3 regions of the Alteromonas sp. AWJ4_197 genome follow, and region 1 is predicted to be linked to each of the others. Evidence: predicted binding sites of a transcription regulator. Region 1 holds the regulator's gene; each other region holds the start of a gene.

Region 1 (4,413 bases):
TGAGAAGCCATCACTGTCAAAAAGATGATTAAACTGATGAAACGTTTCAACGGGATTGCCTTTAAGCCTTCGCCGGCACTGCACACTCAGTGGTGTGCCGGCGCTATTCATCTTCGTTAAATCTGCCTGCAATTAATGCCTCGACGGCATCCATTGCAGCTTCAGCATCCGGACCTTCAGAGATCACAGTAACCTGTTCCCCCTGATGACTTTCCATCATCATCAGTCCCAGCACACTATTGGCATTAGCCTGCTTATCGCCTTTTTGTAAAATAACTTCGGCATCAAACTGATTCGCCAGTTGCACCAACTGCGTTGCAGCTCTGGCATGCAGGCCCAGTTTATTAACAATAGTCAGAGATTTCTCTATGCGCATTATTTACTTTGCTCCCTGTGGCGGATCTGGACATCAGGATGAGATTCCCGGAAGTTTTTCGCCAGTGATTCCGCTACATAAACTGAACGGTGCTGTCCGCCTGTACATCCGATAGCGACTGTCACATAACTGCGGTTGTTCCGTTCAAGGTGTGGCAACCAGGTCGTGATGAGGTTCTGAATCTGCCAGATAAATTTGGTCACTATAGGCTGGGAACTGAGGAAAACCTGAACCGGTGTATCCAGGCCTGTCAGGTGTTTTAAATCCGGCTCCCAGTGAGGGTTTGGCAGAAAACGGGCGTCAAACACATAGTCTGCATCTTTGGGAATACCGTGTTTAAAGCCGAATGATTCAAATACCAGAACAAGTCGTGAGCTTTTCTTACCGAGGATACGCTCGCGGATTAATTCTGCCAGCTGGTGGATGCTCAGAGAGTCGGTATCAATATTCAAATCCGCTCTTTCCGCTACAGGCGCCAGCAGTTCACGTTCTGTCTGGATGGCATCTGACAATGACTTATTCAGTTTGGCCAGCGGATGTAACCGCCGGGTTTCGCTGAACCGGCGCACCAGCATATCGTCACTTGCGTCAATATATACGATGGTGACAGTCCATGACTCCGGCAGGTAGTCGAGAATTTCAACCAGCTCAGAAGGCTCTTTAGGCAAGTTTCTGACATCAATACTCACAGCTACCTGCTCGTATTCATCGGCGACAGTGTGTGTCAGGGCTGGTAACAGATTAACCGGAATATTATCGACGCAGTAGTACCCCAGATCCTCAAGGGCACGAAGTGCTACTGATTTTCCTGAACCGGAACGTCCGCTGATGATGATTAACTTCACGCCGTTTCTCCTGAAGTCACGTGTTGTCGGTGCGTATTACACTAAGTTACTGTAATGCGCGAATAATATCATCACTTGTCTGAGCTTTGCGGATAGTTTTTATGGTTTCTTTATCGCTGAGTTTTCCGGCAACCATGGCCAGAGTTTGTAAATGTCCTTCGGTTTGTTCCTGAGGGACAAGCAGAGTAAAGAAAATATCCACAGGTTTGTTGTCGATAGCATCAAAATCGATGGCGGGTGTGCTGGTAACTACGATGGCGATGACATTTTCCAGTCCGGCCAGGCGACCGTGGGGGAGGGCAATGCCGTTACCTATACCTGTGCTGCCCATTCGCTCACGGGCCAGCAGGCTACTTAACACGGTGGCTTCATCAACATCGGGGTTATTTTTAGCTGCAATCCCGCTGATGATTTCGAGAATGCGTTTTTTGCTATTGCACTGGACCGCACACTCGGTGCGGTCCAGGCTGACTATGGCTTGTATATCCATGAATTCAATTAGTGCTTTTTAAGCTTTTCCTTGTGTTTCAGGACCTGCCTGTCGAGCTTATCGACCATGCTGTCAATGGCAGCATACATGTCCTGATTTTCGGAAGAGGCGAAGACTTCCGCGCCGCTAAGATGAACCGTTGCTTCTGCTTTTTGGCTAAGCTTTTCAACATTTAAAATAACGTGCACATTTGATATGTGGTCAAAATGACGTTCCAGTTTGCTGAACTTAGTATCGACATAATTACGCAAAGAATCAGTGATCTCAATGTGATGACCAGAAAGGTTGATTTGCATATTTCGTCTTCCTTATTTTGAGCAGCCTTAAGTTAGATAAGGCTTTTGCGTTGGTTAGACGGCGGGATCGACAAGGATTCCCGGTACTTTGCTATTGTTCGCCGGGCAACCATAATGCCTTGATCGGCCAACAACGAAGCAATCTTGCTGTCACTCAGTGGCTTGCTTGGCTTTTCAGCGGCAACCAGCTTCTTAATCAGGGCGCGAATCGCTGTAGATGAACACTCACCACCTGATTCAGTGGCAACGTGGCTGGAGAAGAAATACTTCAACTCGAAAATACCACGGGGCGTGTGCATGTACTTCTGCGTTGTTACCCTGGAAATAGTAGATTCGTGCATATCTACCATTTCTGCGACATCATTCAGCACCATTGGTTTCATCATTTCAGGGCCATGCTCAAAAAAGCCCATCTGTTGCTGAACAATACAATTTGCTACTTTCAGCAGCGTATCGTTCCGGCTCTCAAGGCTCTTAATAAACCATTTTGCTTCCTGCATGTGAGAGCGGATAAATTGTGAATCACTGCTGTTTCTTGCTTTACGGCTCATTGCAGCATACTGCTGATTAACACTGAGCTTAGGCAGGCTGTCGGGGTTTAATTCTACAACCCAACGGCCATTTTTCTTCGCAACCGATACATCCGGAATGACATATTCGGGTTCTTTCGTAATTAATGCACTGCCCGGACGGGGATTAAGCGTTTGCAGCAAACGCATCGCTTCCCGTAACTGATCTTCTTTCAGGCGGGTTTTACGCATTAACGTACGGTAATCTTTACTGCCTAACAGATCGGAATGCTCTCTGAGCAGTAGTTTGGCTTCTTCCAGCCACGGTGTTTCCGGTGCAAATTGCGCCAGCTGAACTAACAAGCACTCCTGCGGTGTGCGGGAGCCGGAACCGAGAGGATCAAAAAGCTGAATACGTTTAAGTACGCACTCAACTTCATCTTCTTCAACGGGCTCTTCCATATCTTCACTGTTAACGCTTTGCAAAATGTCGTCAACGGTAACCGTGAGATAGCCGGACTCATCAATAGAATCGATGATCGCCAGTGCGATGGCGCGGTCTGTGTCAGAAAAAGGTGTCAGACGCATTTGCCACAGCAGATGGTCCTGAATATTTTCGGTGGTTTCACCCTGAAAGATTTGTTCATCGTCGCCACCGGAAGGGCCGGGCGCGGGTGCAGAAGACGCAGAAATGTACTCATCCCAGGTACTGTCGATGGGCAGCTCGTCCGGTAAATCATTCTTTTCCAGTGCTTCACCGGTATCCATACTGTCAGAAGATGAGGCTGATGCAGACTCTTGCATGCTGTCATCATTATCGATGTTATTTTTCTCAATTACATCGTTGTCGGAGCTGTCGTCGACTTCCAGCAAAGGATTAGAGTCGAGGGCTTCCTGAATTTCTTGTTGTAAGTCCAGCGTAGACAACTGCAATAGCTTGATCGCCTGCTGAAGCTGAGGCGTCATTGTCAGTTGTTGGCTAAATTTTAACTGTAAAGATGGTTTCATCTACGTCTTATATAAACTCTAAAAAGGACATCCGGTTGTAGCGGTGTGAGTGCCGGTGGCGAAATCTCCGCTAAATGCTCATCCCGATATCTTAACTATAGCCTGAATTGCTCACCAAGGTATACATCACGAACTTTTTGATTACTTAATACCTGTTCTGCGGTGCCCTGAGCAATCAGTTCTCCATGACTGACGATATAGGCCTCTTCACACACATCAAGGGTTTCCCTGACATTGTGGTCGGTGATGAGGATACCGATACCTCTGTCCCGTAAGTGCTGAATGATCTTCTTTATATCATTAACCGAAATCGGGTCAACTCCGGCGAAGGGTTCATCGAGCAAAATAAATTGCGGATTGGCTGCCAGTGCGCGGGCAATTTCAACCCGGCGGCGTTCGCCACCCGACAAACTCATACCTGTACTATTACGTATATGGTTAATATTAAATTCATCAAGTAGTGCATCCGCTTCCTGTTCACGTTGATGACTTTTTAAGTCTTTACGCGTCTGTAATATCGCCATGATGTTTTCATGTACGGTCAGCTTGCGGAAAATGGATGCCTCCTGGGGTAAATAGCCAATTCCCCGGCGGGCACGTTCGTGCATTGGCTGGTGCGTCAGCTCCTGCTCATCAATGAGGATTTTGCCTTTGTCCAGCGGCACAAGACCGACAATCATGTAAAACGTTGTGGTTTTACCTGCACCGTTAGGACCCAGCAGACCTACTATCTGTCCGGTAGAAACCGATAAACTAACGTCACGGACGACCTGGCGTGATTTATACGACTTTGCCAGGTGAGTCGCACTCAGGGTTGCCATGTAACTCAGTTACCCTCGTTTTCGTTGCTGTCTGAAGTCTTGTTCTCTTCCTTCAGCTCTTTAACTGT
Region 2 (4,413 bases), on a different contig from region 1:
CTACCTGAGTAACAAAATCAGCCTGCTGTACGCTACCCAGTGCAATGACGATAATCTCTGCGGACAAAATAAAATCAGTCCGGATGGCGCCTTTAATCTTGTCTTTCTCAAGCGCCACAAGATCAATATTTTCCTGTGAGAGTTTTTCAATTCTGGCTTCACGCTCTGCTTCATCTTCTTTATGGAAAAGCCGGTGCAATACTTTTTCAGCCCCTTCGAAACACAGGTACAGACCACCAATGACCAGCATGACGGTGATCAGAACCGGAATAAAAGCAGAAATAAGCAGCGCTGCAGGTACCAGGAACACTTTGTTGAGCAGCGAGCCTTTTGCCACAGCCCAGACCACAGGCAGTTCTCTTTCGGCACGCACTCCCTGAACCTGGTTGGCATTTAATGCAAGATCATCACCCAGAACCCCGGCAGTTTTCTGCGCAGCCACTTTAGACATGGCGGAAATGTCATCCAGCAAAGTAGCGATATCATCAATCAGGGCGAGTAAGTTAGCGGCTGCCATAGGTTTTCCTCAATAAGAATCGGGGCATAGGTTATCTGTAGAAGCCCTTATACGCAATACAGACTAATTTTGATTCTCTTCTTCTTTGACCCCTTTATTTATCCGCGCATCAATGAATTTCTCAAACCCTTTGCCCCTGTCTGAACAGGTCGCCCGTCCACCGGTAAAACGTGAAATAAATGCCAGGGTTTGGGTGGTTTTACTACTGCAATCCACTTCAACGGCAGGGGGCGGGGCAAGAGGATCTTCTTTTTCTGCGCCTTTGCGGGGATCGCTGATATCCGGTGACGTTTTTGCCCGCCTGAGTTCTTTGGCTACCTGCTCAGCATCCTGCTGTGTACTGGCAGCCTGTTGCCGGCTGAAAAAAGCATCCAGAGCACGGCGCGATGTTAATGACGGTCTGGTTGAAACCGTGCCTGAATCTGTTGGCGCAGCCGGCTGCGCAATATCAGAAGACACAGGCGGTTGAACCGGCTCTGACGTTTCAGGCTGCACAGGTTGTTGCGGCAACGGCGCTTTTACTGCCGGCGGTGTTTTGATCTCAGGCGGGGCTGCCTGTTCCGGAGCTGGTTTGGACTCCGGTGCGGCCAGTTCAGGTTCAGGCTTGGCGGTAGCCGGTGCTTCCGGAATGGTTTCCGGTAGTGTGTCCGGTAGTGTGTCCGGTTCCCGGGCAGCCTGAGGTTGTGGCAGACGGATTAACGTCGCCGTGATGGGTTTACTGACCACGGGCTCCGGAATATCGCGCTTACTTTCCATCAGCGCCAGTGCGGCAAGCAATATAAGGTGAATAATAACAGACACGACAAAGACCCCGCTTTTCTTTCCTGAGCGGGGTGGATCAAAAGTTGGCCTTTGAGGGGCAAAGAAAGCGGTGTCCGTGGTTTCCATACGCGACAGAAGACCGCTGAAATAAGATGAAGTTCCCGGTCTTTACACAAGCACGATTTTGGCTGCCCAATTATGGTGCGCTATTTTGCCTTCGCACGATCATGGTGCGTAATTTTTAAGCTCTTCATTCGTTTTAATGCATAAATATCTGTTTTTTATAGATTAAAATTTGTGGCATAGGACTTGGTTTACTTCAGCAACCCCCGCTAAAAGCGAAAACAAACAACCATTATTTGGGAGCAACACATGAAACTAGTCACAGCTATCATCAAGCCATTCAAGCTGGATGATGTTCGTGAAGCCATTTCAGAGATCGGTATCGACGGTCTTACCGTTACCGAAGTGAAAGGGTTTGGACGTCAAAAAGGACATACTGAATTATATCGCGGCGCCGAATATCAGGTGGATTTCTTACCAAAAGTAAAACTGGAAGTTGCTGTTCAGGCAGACCAGGTTGATCGTCTGGTAGAAGCCATCGTTGGCGCAGCAAAAACGGGCAAGATCGGTGACGGTAAAGTATTCGTCTACGACCTTGAACATGCTGTTCGTATTCGTACCGGCGAAGCTGACGCAGACGCGCTGTAAAACAACACAATAAGAAATTGCGGAGAAAACAATGGAAATCACATTTGAACTCGGGTATGCATTAGATACCTTCTATTTCCTTATTTGCGGTGCGTTAGTCATGTGGATGGCTGCCGGCTTTGCCATGCTTGAGGCGGGTCTGGTTCGTGCTAAAAACACCACTGAAATTCTGACCAAGAACGTGGCGCTTTATGCCATTGCCTGTACCATGTATATGATCTGCGGTTACAGCATCATGTACGGCGGTGGTGACTTCACATTATTCCTTTCAGGTATTGTTGGTGACGGTGCAACAGGTGTTGCAGAAGAACCGGCTACCTACGCGCCTTCAGCTGACTTCTTCTTCCAGGTAGTATTCGTTGCCACTGCAATGTCTATCGTATCCGGTGCGGTTGCTGAGCGTATGAAACTGTGGGCCTTCCTGGCATTCGCAGTTGTGATGACTGGTTTCATCTATCCAATGGAAGGTGCATGGACATGGGGCGGTGAGTCTGTATTCGGTATGTACGTGCTGGGCGACAACGGTTTCTCTGACTTTGCAGGTTCCGGTATTGTTCACATGGCAGGTGCTGCTGCAGCCTTAGCCGGTGTACTGGTACTTGGCGCACGTAAAGGTAAATACACTGCAGATGGCAAAGTAAATGCTATCCCGGGTGCTAACCTGCCTCTGGCGACTTTAGGTACATTCATTCTTTGGATGGGTTGGTTCGGCTTCAACGGTGGTTCTGTTCTGGCAACAGCTACTGTAGAAAGTGCTAACTCTGTTGCGGTTGTATTCATGAACACCAATGCCGCCGCTGCCGGTGGTGCAATTGCTGCTCTGCTGCTGGCCCGCGTAATGTTCGGTAAAGCTGACCTGACTATGGTACTTAACGGTGCACTGGCTGGTCTGGTAGCCATTACTGCTGAACCTTCAACGCCAACGCCTCTGATGGCAACACTGTTCGGTGCGTTAGGTGGTCTGCTGGTTGTTCTGAGCATCGTGTTCCTGGACAAACTGAAAATCGATGATCCTGTAGGTGCTATCTCTGTTCACGGTGTAGTTGGTCTGTTAGGTCTGTTACTGGTTCCGGTAACTAACGAAGGTTCTACTTTCGGTGGTCAACTGTTAGGTGCTGCTACAATCTTTGTATGGGTATTCGTAACCAGTCTGATTGTTTGGGTAATCCTGAAAGCTGTAATGGGCATCCGGGTTTCTGAAGAAGAAGAATTTGAAGGTGTTGACGTTGCTGAATGTGGTCTGGAAGCATATCCTGACTTTACTTCAGGTCGTTAATCTTCAACACGGAGACTTGATTGGGCAACCTATAACAAAAGCATAATGCTCAACTCACCAAAATTTGAACCCCGCATCTGCGGGGTTTTTTCTGTTTAATAGAAATAAATAATTAACATCTTTTAAAAAATAGATTGGTCGTTTTCCGGCTCTCTGTTGTACGCATAGTTACACCAACTATCGTGCTTTTCCCAGGAGACCGTTATGAGTAAAAAACCAACTCTCACCACCAGCGCGGGCGCGCCCGTCGAATCTAACGAAACCAGCAAAACAGCGGGCGCAAGAGGTCCGGTTCTGCTGACAGATTATCAGCTTGTTGAAAAGCTGGCACACCAGAACAGGGAGCGTATTCCTGAGCGTACGGTGCATGCCAAAGGCTGGGGTTTGCAGGGTACATTTACAGTGACCCACGACATTACCCGGTACACCTGTGCCGACCTGTTCTCTGAGATTGGCAAAAAGACCGAAGTGCTGAGTCGCTGGTCTACCGTTGCCGGCGAATCAGGCGCTGCTGACACCGAGCGTGATGTACGCGGTTTCAGTCTTAAGTTTTATACCGAAGAAGGTAACTGGGATATGGTGGGTAACAATACCCCAATCTTCTTTATCCGCGACGCGTTTAAGTTTCCGGATTTTATCCGTACTCAAAAGCGCCATCCGAAAACGAATCTTCGCAGCCCGGAAGCGATGTTTGATTTCTGGGCCGGACAACCTGAGTCTGTGCATCAGGTCACCATTCTGATGTCTGATCGTGGTATTCCTAAGAACCCTATGTACATGAACGGCTACGGCTCACACACTTTCAGTATGTGGAATGCCAAAGGCGAGCGTTTCTGGGTGAAATTCCACTTTAAAACACAGCAGGGGCATGAACATTACACCAATGATGAGGCTGAAGAGATCATAGGTAAAACCCGTGAGTCTTATCAGGAAGACTTAATCAATGCCATCGAAGACGGCAAATATCCTAAATGGACTCTGTACATTCAGGTGATGCCTGAAGAAGAGGCAGGGAAGCAGGCTTATAACCCTTTCGACCTCACCAAAGTGTGGCCTCATGGTGATTTCCCTCTGATTGAAGTGGGCGAACTGGAAATGCACACCGTGCCTGAAAACTACTTCCAGATGATTGAGAATGCAGCCTACA
Region 3 (4,413 bases), on a different contig from region 1:
AGGGGAATGGTTTCACTTACATTTTCCGGTTATTAAATCCGGCGATAGTGTAACGGCGGCGTCGCAAAACCAACATGCGGCAAATTGTCGCACATGTTCAAAAGTTAAGCGTTTGAGAAGTTTGGCGATATTTATTTGGCTTTAAGGAAGATAGGCCCTTATTCAGGCTCAGAAATCATGTAACAATAGCCGCTCATCCGGTCCATCCTTGTCATACTAATGATTAGTTGCGGCTTTATCATATTGGTTATACGTTTCAGGTATAAAGTTATTCTGTAGGATATTGTAGTGTCTGATAATCTGGTTTCTGTTAAGACTCTCGATAAAGAGCAACTTAAACACGCAACAATTTTTTCCGGTATCAGCCCGAAGGCCATGCGCCGGGTGTTTGCTGCGTGGTGTATTTTTTGTGTTGTAGTCGCCATTATTGTGGTTATGGCTCCTGATTTATCTCAGGTTTTCCAACTTACCGTGTTTGGTGTACTGATTGCGTTTACGCTGGCCATGTTTGGTCAAAGCCGTATCGCTGAAGGCTGGCCGGCTGTACTTTCAAGTGACGATGAAATTTGCGTGATCCGCGATCCGCAAAAGCGGGAATTTATATGTGTGCCTGTCAGTCTGGTTACCACAGCTGAACCCGCGCTGATAAAGCCGAATAAAAAAGCACTGGCGCTTATACTGGATACGCAGCGGCTATCGGAAAACGATGTCAGTACCCTTAATCAGGCGGTCTGGCCACGGGACGACCGGTTGCTGGCTCTTGCGCACTTTATATCCCGCGATAAAGCATGCCGGAAAATTAATTCTTTCCTTTCCTGATATCCATTTCCCCGGTGTTTGCACGAAAAGTGAGCAGGTGCCGGTTGACTTGTCCCAATTTGGCCTGCAATGGGGACAATATTCACAGATAGAATTGTTTTTCAAATTTCATTAATGGTAATGTTGTCTTACCTTTGATCATGAAATTAGCACGCTTATTTATTTAAGTTGTTGATATTTTTGGCTAATTCCGGACTCGGTGGTATATGAAATTCGTAATAAACGCCGCTTATACAGAGATGGCGTGAATTCTGCACTCGTAAATCCTGCAGATAGAAGTGCAGAAAGGTAGCAACTTGATTGCTGCACCTGTAGTACGAGTAAAATGTGCGTTTCCTTAAGTTTTAGGGTCTATGAGACCTGTCGCAGAAATGCGGACAGAGTGTGAAAACAGCAAGGAGGCAACATGACCCCCGGTACAATCTTACAAATTCTGGTCGTTGAAGACGATCCTGTGGTAGCAAGCCAGTTAACCTGCTTTTTGACCGGACTGGGATGGAAAGTGGATTTTGCTGCCAGCGGAAAGCTGGCTATCCGTCTGAGCAAGGCTCAGCGATACGACGCTATTCTGCTTGATGTGGCGATGCCGGATTTACCCGGTGCGGAAATACTGGCACAAATAAAACAAGCCTGTGATTCGCCGGTATTACTGATGAACCCCGGACAAGACCCCGCAGGTAACGCAGCCTTTGCCGCTGCAGATGACAGTGTTCCGGATCCTTCAGACTATCGTGACATTGTGAGTCGTTGTCAACGCTTTGCCACACAGGAACCGCTGGCAATCACAGCCTGACAAAATACCCTCAAAAGAGAGTTCATGGAAACCTGTAGCTGAAAAGCCACAGGTTTTTTTATGCCTGTTCAATTGATGGAGCAGTTCTTAATCTCAGTGTTGTAAGTAAGGGAAAGTGGTCTGAGCCTACATCCGGCATTCTTTCTATTTTGACCAGTTCGAAATGTTCAGTATGAAAGACATGATCGAGGGGCCAGCGCAGCAACGGATAATCCGCATGGAAAGTGTTGAAGAATCCACGGCCACGACGGGGATCCAGCATGCCACTTATTTTTCTGAATTTTCGGGTCGTCGGTGACCATGCCACATCATTGAGGTCGCCGGTAACAATGGCCGGATGCTTTAACTTTGCCATTTCTTTTCCTACCCGTGTCAGTTCCTTATCCCTGGGTCCGGCAGATTTATTTTCTGTGGGACTTGGCGGTTTAGGGTGTACAAAATGGATTTTTACCTGAGTACCCGCCATTTCCTGCCAGATTTCCATAGACGGTACGTCATCTTCAATAATGAACCGGATTTTTTCGTTGCCGAAGGGACGCCGGCTATAAAGATGCATGCCGTAAAGATTTTCCAGCGGACAAGAGAGGCGGTAGGGATAGTCATCGTGAAGGACCGATAATGCCTGCTCCCAGTCTTTGTTGCTTTCCAGCGTCACCAGAATATCCGGTTTACGTAGCCTGGTAAGATTAATCAGTGCGTCATAGTTATCGTTAGTCATTAATACATTGCTGGTGAGAATGCTTATTGTGCGTTCGTCATCAGTTGCCGGTACCTGATTCACTTCTGTGCGCCATACCGGTGTGTAAGGGATTACCCAGGCAAGTTGATAGAGCAAAGCGCAGACAGCACCGGCCTGCATGCACAGCGCCAGTAAGGGCGTTTCGATATACGAGTACGTCCAGACTAAGGTGAGCACAAGTAAAATAAACGCCTGCTGCAGACGGGGAAACTCCCATACGCGGATTAACCAGTGCTGGCCGGGTATGTGAGGCAGTATCGCAGCCACAATAAAGAAAAGGGTAATGATAGAGAGTACTGTTGTCATGGTTCGTCCGCTGAAATTACTGTCCGGAATCAAAATATTTAGCTTACTTATATAAAGACTTTCTGCCCGGTTCGATCAAACGAGGTGATTTCAGCAATCGTAAATGCAAGGTAAAAAATACGGGGTTCTGAGAAAAGTTTGCATGAAGGGAAAGAGCGGAAAGTTGGAGTCCACTATAAAAATCATATATTTCAGCTGTTTAATTTGCTGGCATGAAGTTGGCTTCACTTATTTTGCTTGATAATTAAGGAGAGCAAAATTATGAAACGTTCAATTCTTTCACTGTTAGTAGCTGGTACATTAACTACTTCTGCTTTTGCAGGATCTATGGATACTGCGAACAAGTGGGAGGAAGGTGCCAAGGATGCCTGGATAGACGGCAAAGCTGAAGCAACATTACTGTTTAACGGTAATCTGAATTCTTTTGACATCAACACCGACGTTCAGGATGGCAAGGTTATTCTGACCGGTAAGGTAGACAACTCGGTTGATAAAAAGCTCGCGGAAGAGCTGGTAGCAAATATCGACGGCGTAACAGATGTTGATAACCAACTGACAATTGTAGAAGAGCATGACTCTGAAGCTATGGCCGGCGATGATATGGACATGGACTCTGCAACCGGCAAACTGACAGATGCTAAAATCGCGACTGTAATTAAAACCCGTTTGCTGATGGACTCTGATATTTCCGGTTTTGATATCGACGTGGATGTTGATCAGGGCAATGTTACGCTTACCGGTACAGTAGACTCAGACGCTGAGCGTGACCTGGCCGTTGAGATTGCGAAAAACGCCACAGATGTTACAGACGTTGAAGACAACCTGAAGGTCGTTCAACAGAAAACAGCGATGAAAAGTGAATAATACTTTTTAACTGCATAATCCGGAAAGGGCTGAGTTATCTCAGCCCATTTTTTTATTGCGTCCCGGTTAGTGAACCTTGCTGAAAAACCTTCCTTCCCGTCTGTGAAAATATTTCCTGCCTGTAGTAAAAAAGTATCATCAAATTCCCGGGTCAACGGAAATTATTTGGGTGTTATTGCCTGCACCTTTTTCCTCTGATTTTTCTTCTATGATAATGAATTGATACTTAAGTCTAATAAAACAGTAGGTTACGGAAAGGCCGGTCATGAGGTTGGTGCGTGGCGGTGGTTTTTGCGGCGTTTCTGTGAGGTCTTTAAAAATATGGCGCGGAAATTGGAATACTAGAAATAGTTGTGAGAGTAAATAAGTCATTTACCGGAATTCAATCCTACGCACGCAAGGGAGCAGTATGAAATTTCTGAAGACTAAACACCGTCCATTACCGTCAACGTCTTTTGAACGTCTCATTCACTCGCAGCCAGTTTTTAACTGGTTCGATCGCTACGACAAACGTGACCACAAAGCCGGTAAGGCAACAGCAGGTGCAGTGATGGCGGAGGCAGCGACCGCTAAGTAAGTACAGGAAAGCGATCCGGACGGTCCTTGAATTAAACAACGATGGTGAAAAACATGAATTACTTAAAAATTGCAGTAATGACAGTGTTACTTCTGACCAGTCTTGTAGCTCTGGGGTCCGGAAAGCAACTTTCAACCTGGCTGGGGGAAACGCCGGCAGAAACATCAACTGGTGCTGATCTGGCAGAAGTTGAGGCGGTATTTAATGAGTTGGATTTTGACCCGGCGAATTCGTTTCATCAAATTCGTAAGCAAAGGATTGAGCATTATCTTGATTTGGCCCGTAACTATGATGATAGTGACTGGGACTACAGCA

The links. The regulator sigma-54, encoded in region 1, starts transcription at its own class of promoters, with help from an activator protein. The targets are predictions, from matches to a motif close to GTTGGCACGNNNNTNGNNT.
Region 2: the regulator sigma-54 is predicted to act here: its motif matches at 1,576-1,594, upstream of glnK (P-II family nitrogen regulator).
Region 3: the regulator sigma-54 is predicted to act here: its motif matches at 2,864-2,882, upstream of ACXAGC_RS16515 (BON domain-containing protein).

Annotation. Positions count from the first base shown of each region.
Region 1 covers NZ_JBSWWW010000006.1:110,857-115,269, reverse strand. Annotated here, with positions in the region: gene ACXAGC_RS14360 (substrate-binding periplasmic protein) at 1-50, opposite strand, end outside; gene ACXAGC_RS14355 (HPr family phosphocarrier protein) at 104-376, opposite strand; gene rapZ (RNase adapter RapZ) at 376-1,221, opposite strand; gene ptsN (PTS IIA-like nitrogen regulatory protein PtsN) at 1,268-1,711, opposite strand; gene hpf (ribosome hibernation promoting factor) at 1,720-2,007, opposite strand; gene ACXAGC_RS14335 (RNA polymerase factor sigma-54) at 2,040-3,524, opposite strand; gene lptB (LPS export ABC transporter ATP-binding protein) at 3,620-4,345, opposite strand; gene lptA (lipopolysaccharide transport periplasmic protein LptA) at 4,351-4,413, opposite strand, start outside.
Region 2 covers NZ_JBSWWW010000001.1:167,768-172,180, reverse strand. Annotated here, with positions in the region: gene ACXAGC_RS00770 (DUF808 domain-containing protein) at 1-517, opposite strand, end outside; gene ACXAGC_RS00765 (hypothetical protein) at 581-1,405, opposite strand; gene glnK (P-II family nitrogen regulator) at 1,652-1,990, shown strand; gene ACXAGC_RS00755 (ammonium transporter) at 2,022-3,266, shown strand; gene ACXAGC_RS00750 (catalase) at 3,471-4,413, shown strand, end outside.
Region 3 covers NZ_JBSWWW010000007.1:129,814-134,226, forward strand. Annotated here, with positions in the region: gene ACXAGC_RS16495 (TonB-dependent receptor plug domain-containing protein) at 1-16, opposite strand, end outside; gene ACXAGC_RS16500 (hypothetical protein) at 289-819, shown strand; gene ACXAGC_RS16505 (response regulator transcription factor) at 1,226-1,612, shown strand; gene ACXAGC_RS16510 (endonuclease/exonuclease/phosphatase family protein) at 1,671-2,657, opposite strand; gene ACXAGC_RS16515 (BON domain-containing protein) at 2,919-3,521, shown strand; gene ACXAGC_RS16520 (hypothetical protein) at 3,660-3,893, opposite strand; gene ACXAGC_RS16525 (hypothetical protein) at 3,931-4,098, shown strand; gene ACXAGC_RS16530 (hypothetical protein) at 4,152-4,413, shown strand, end outside.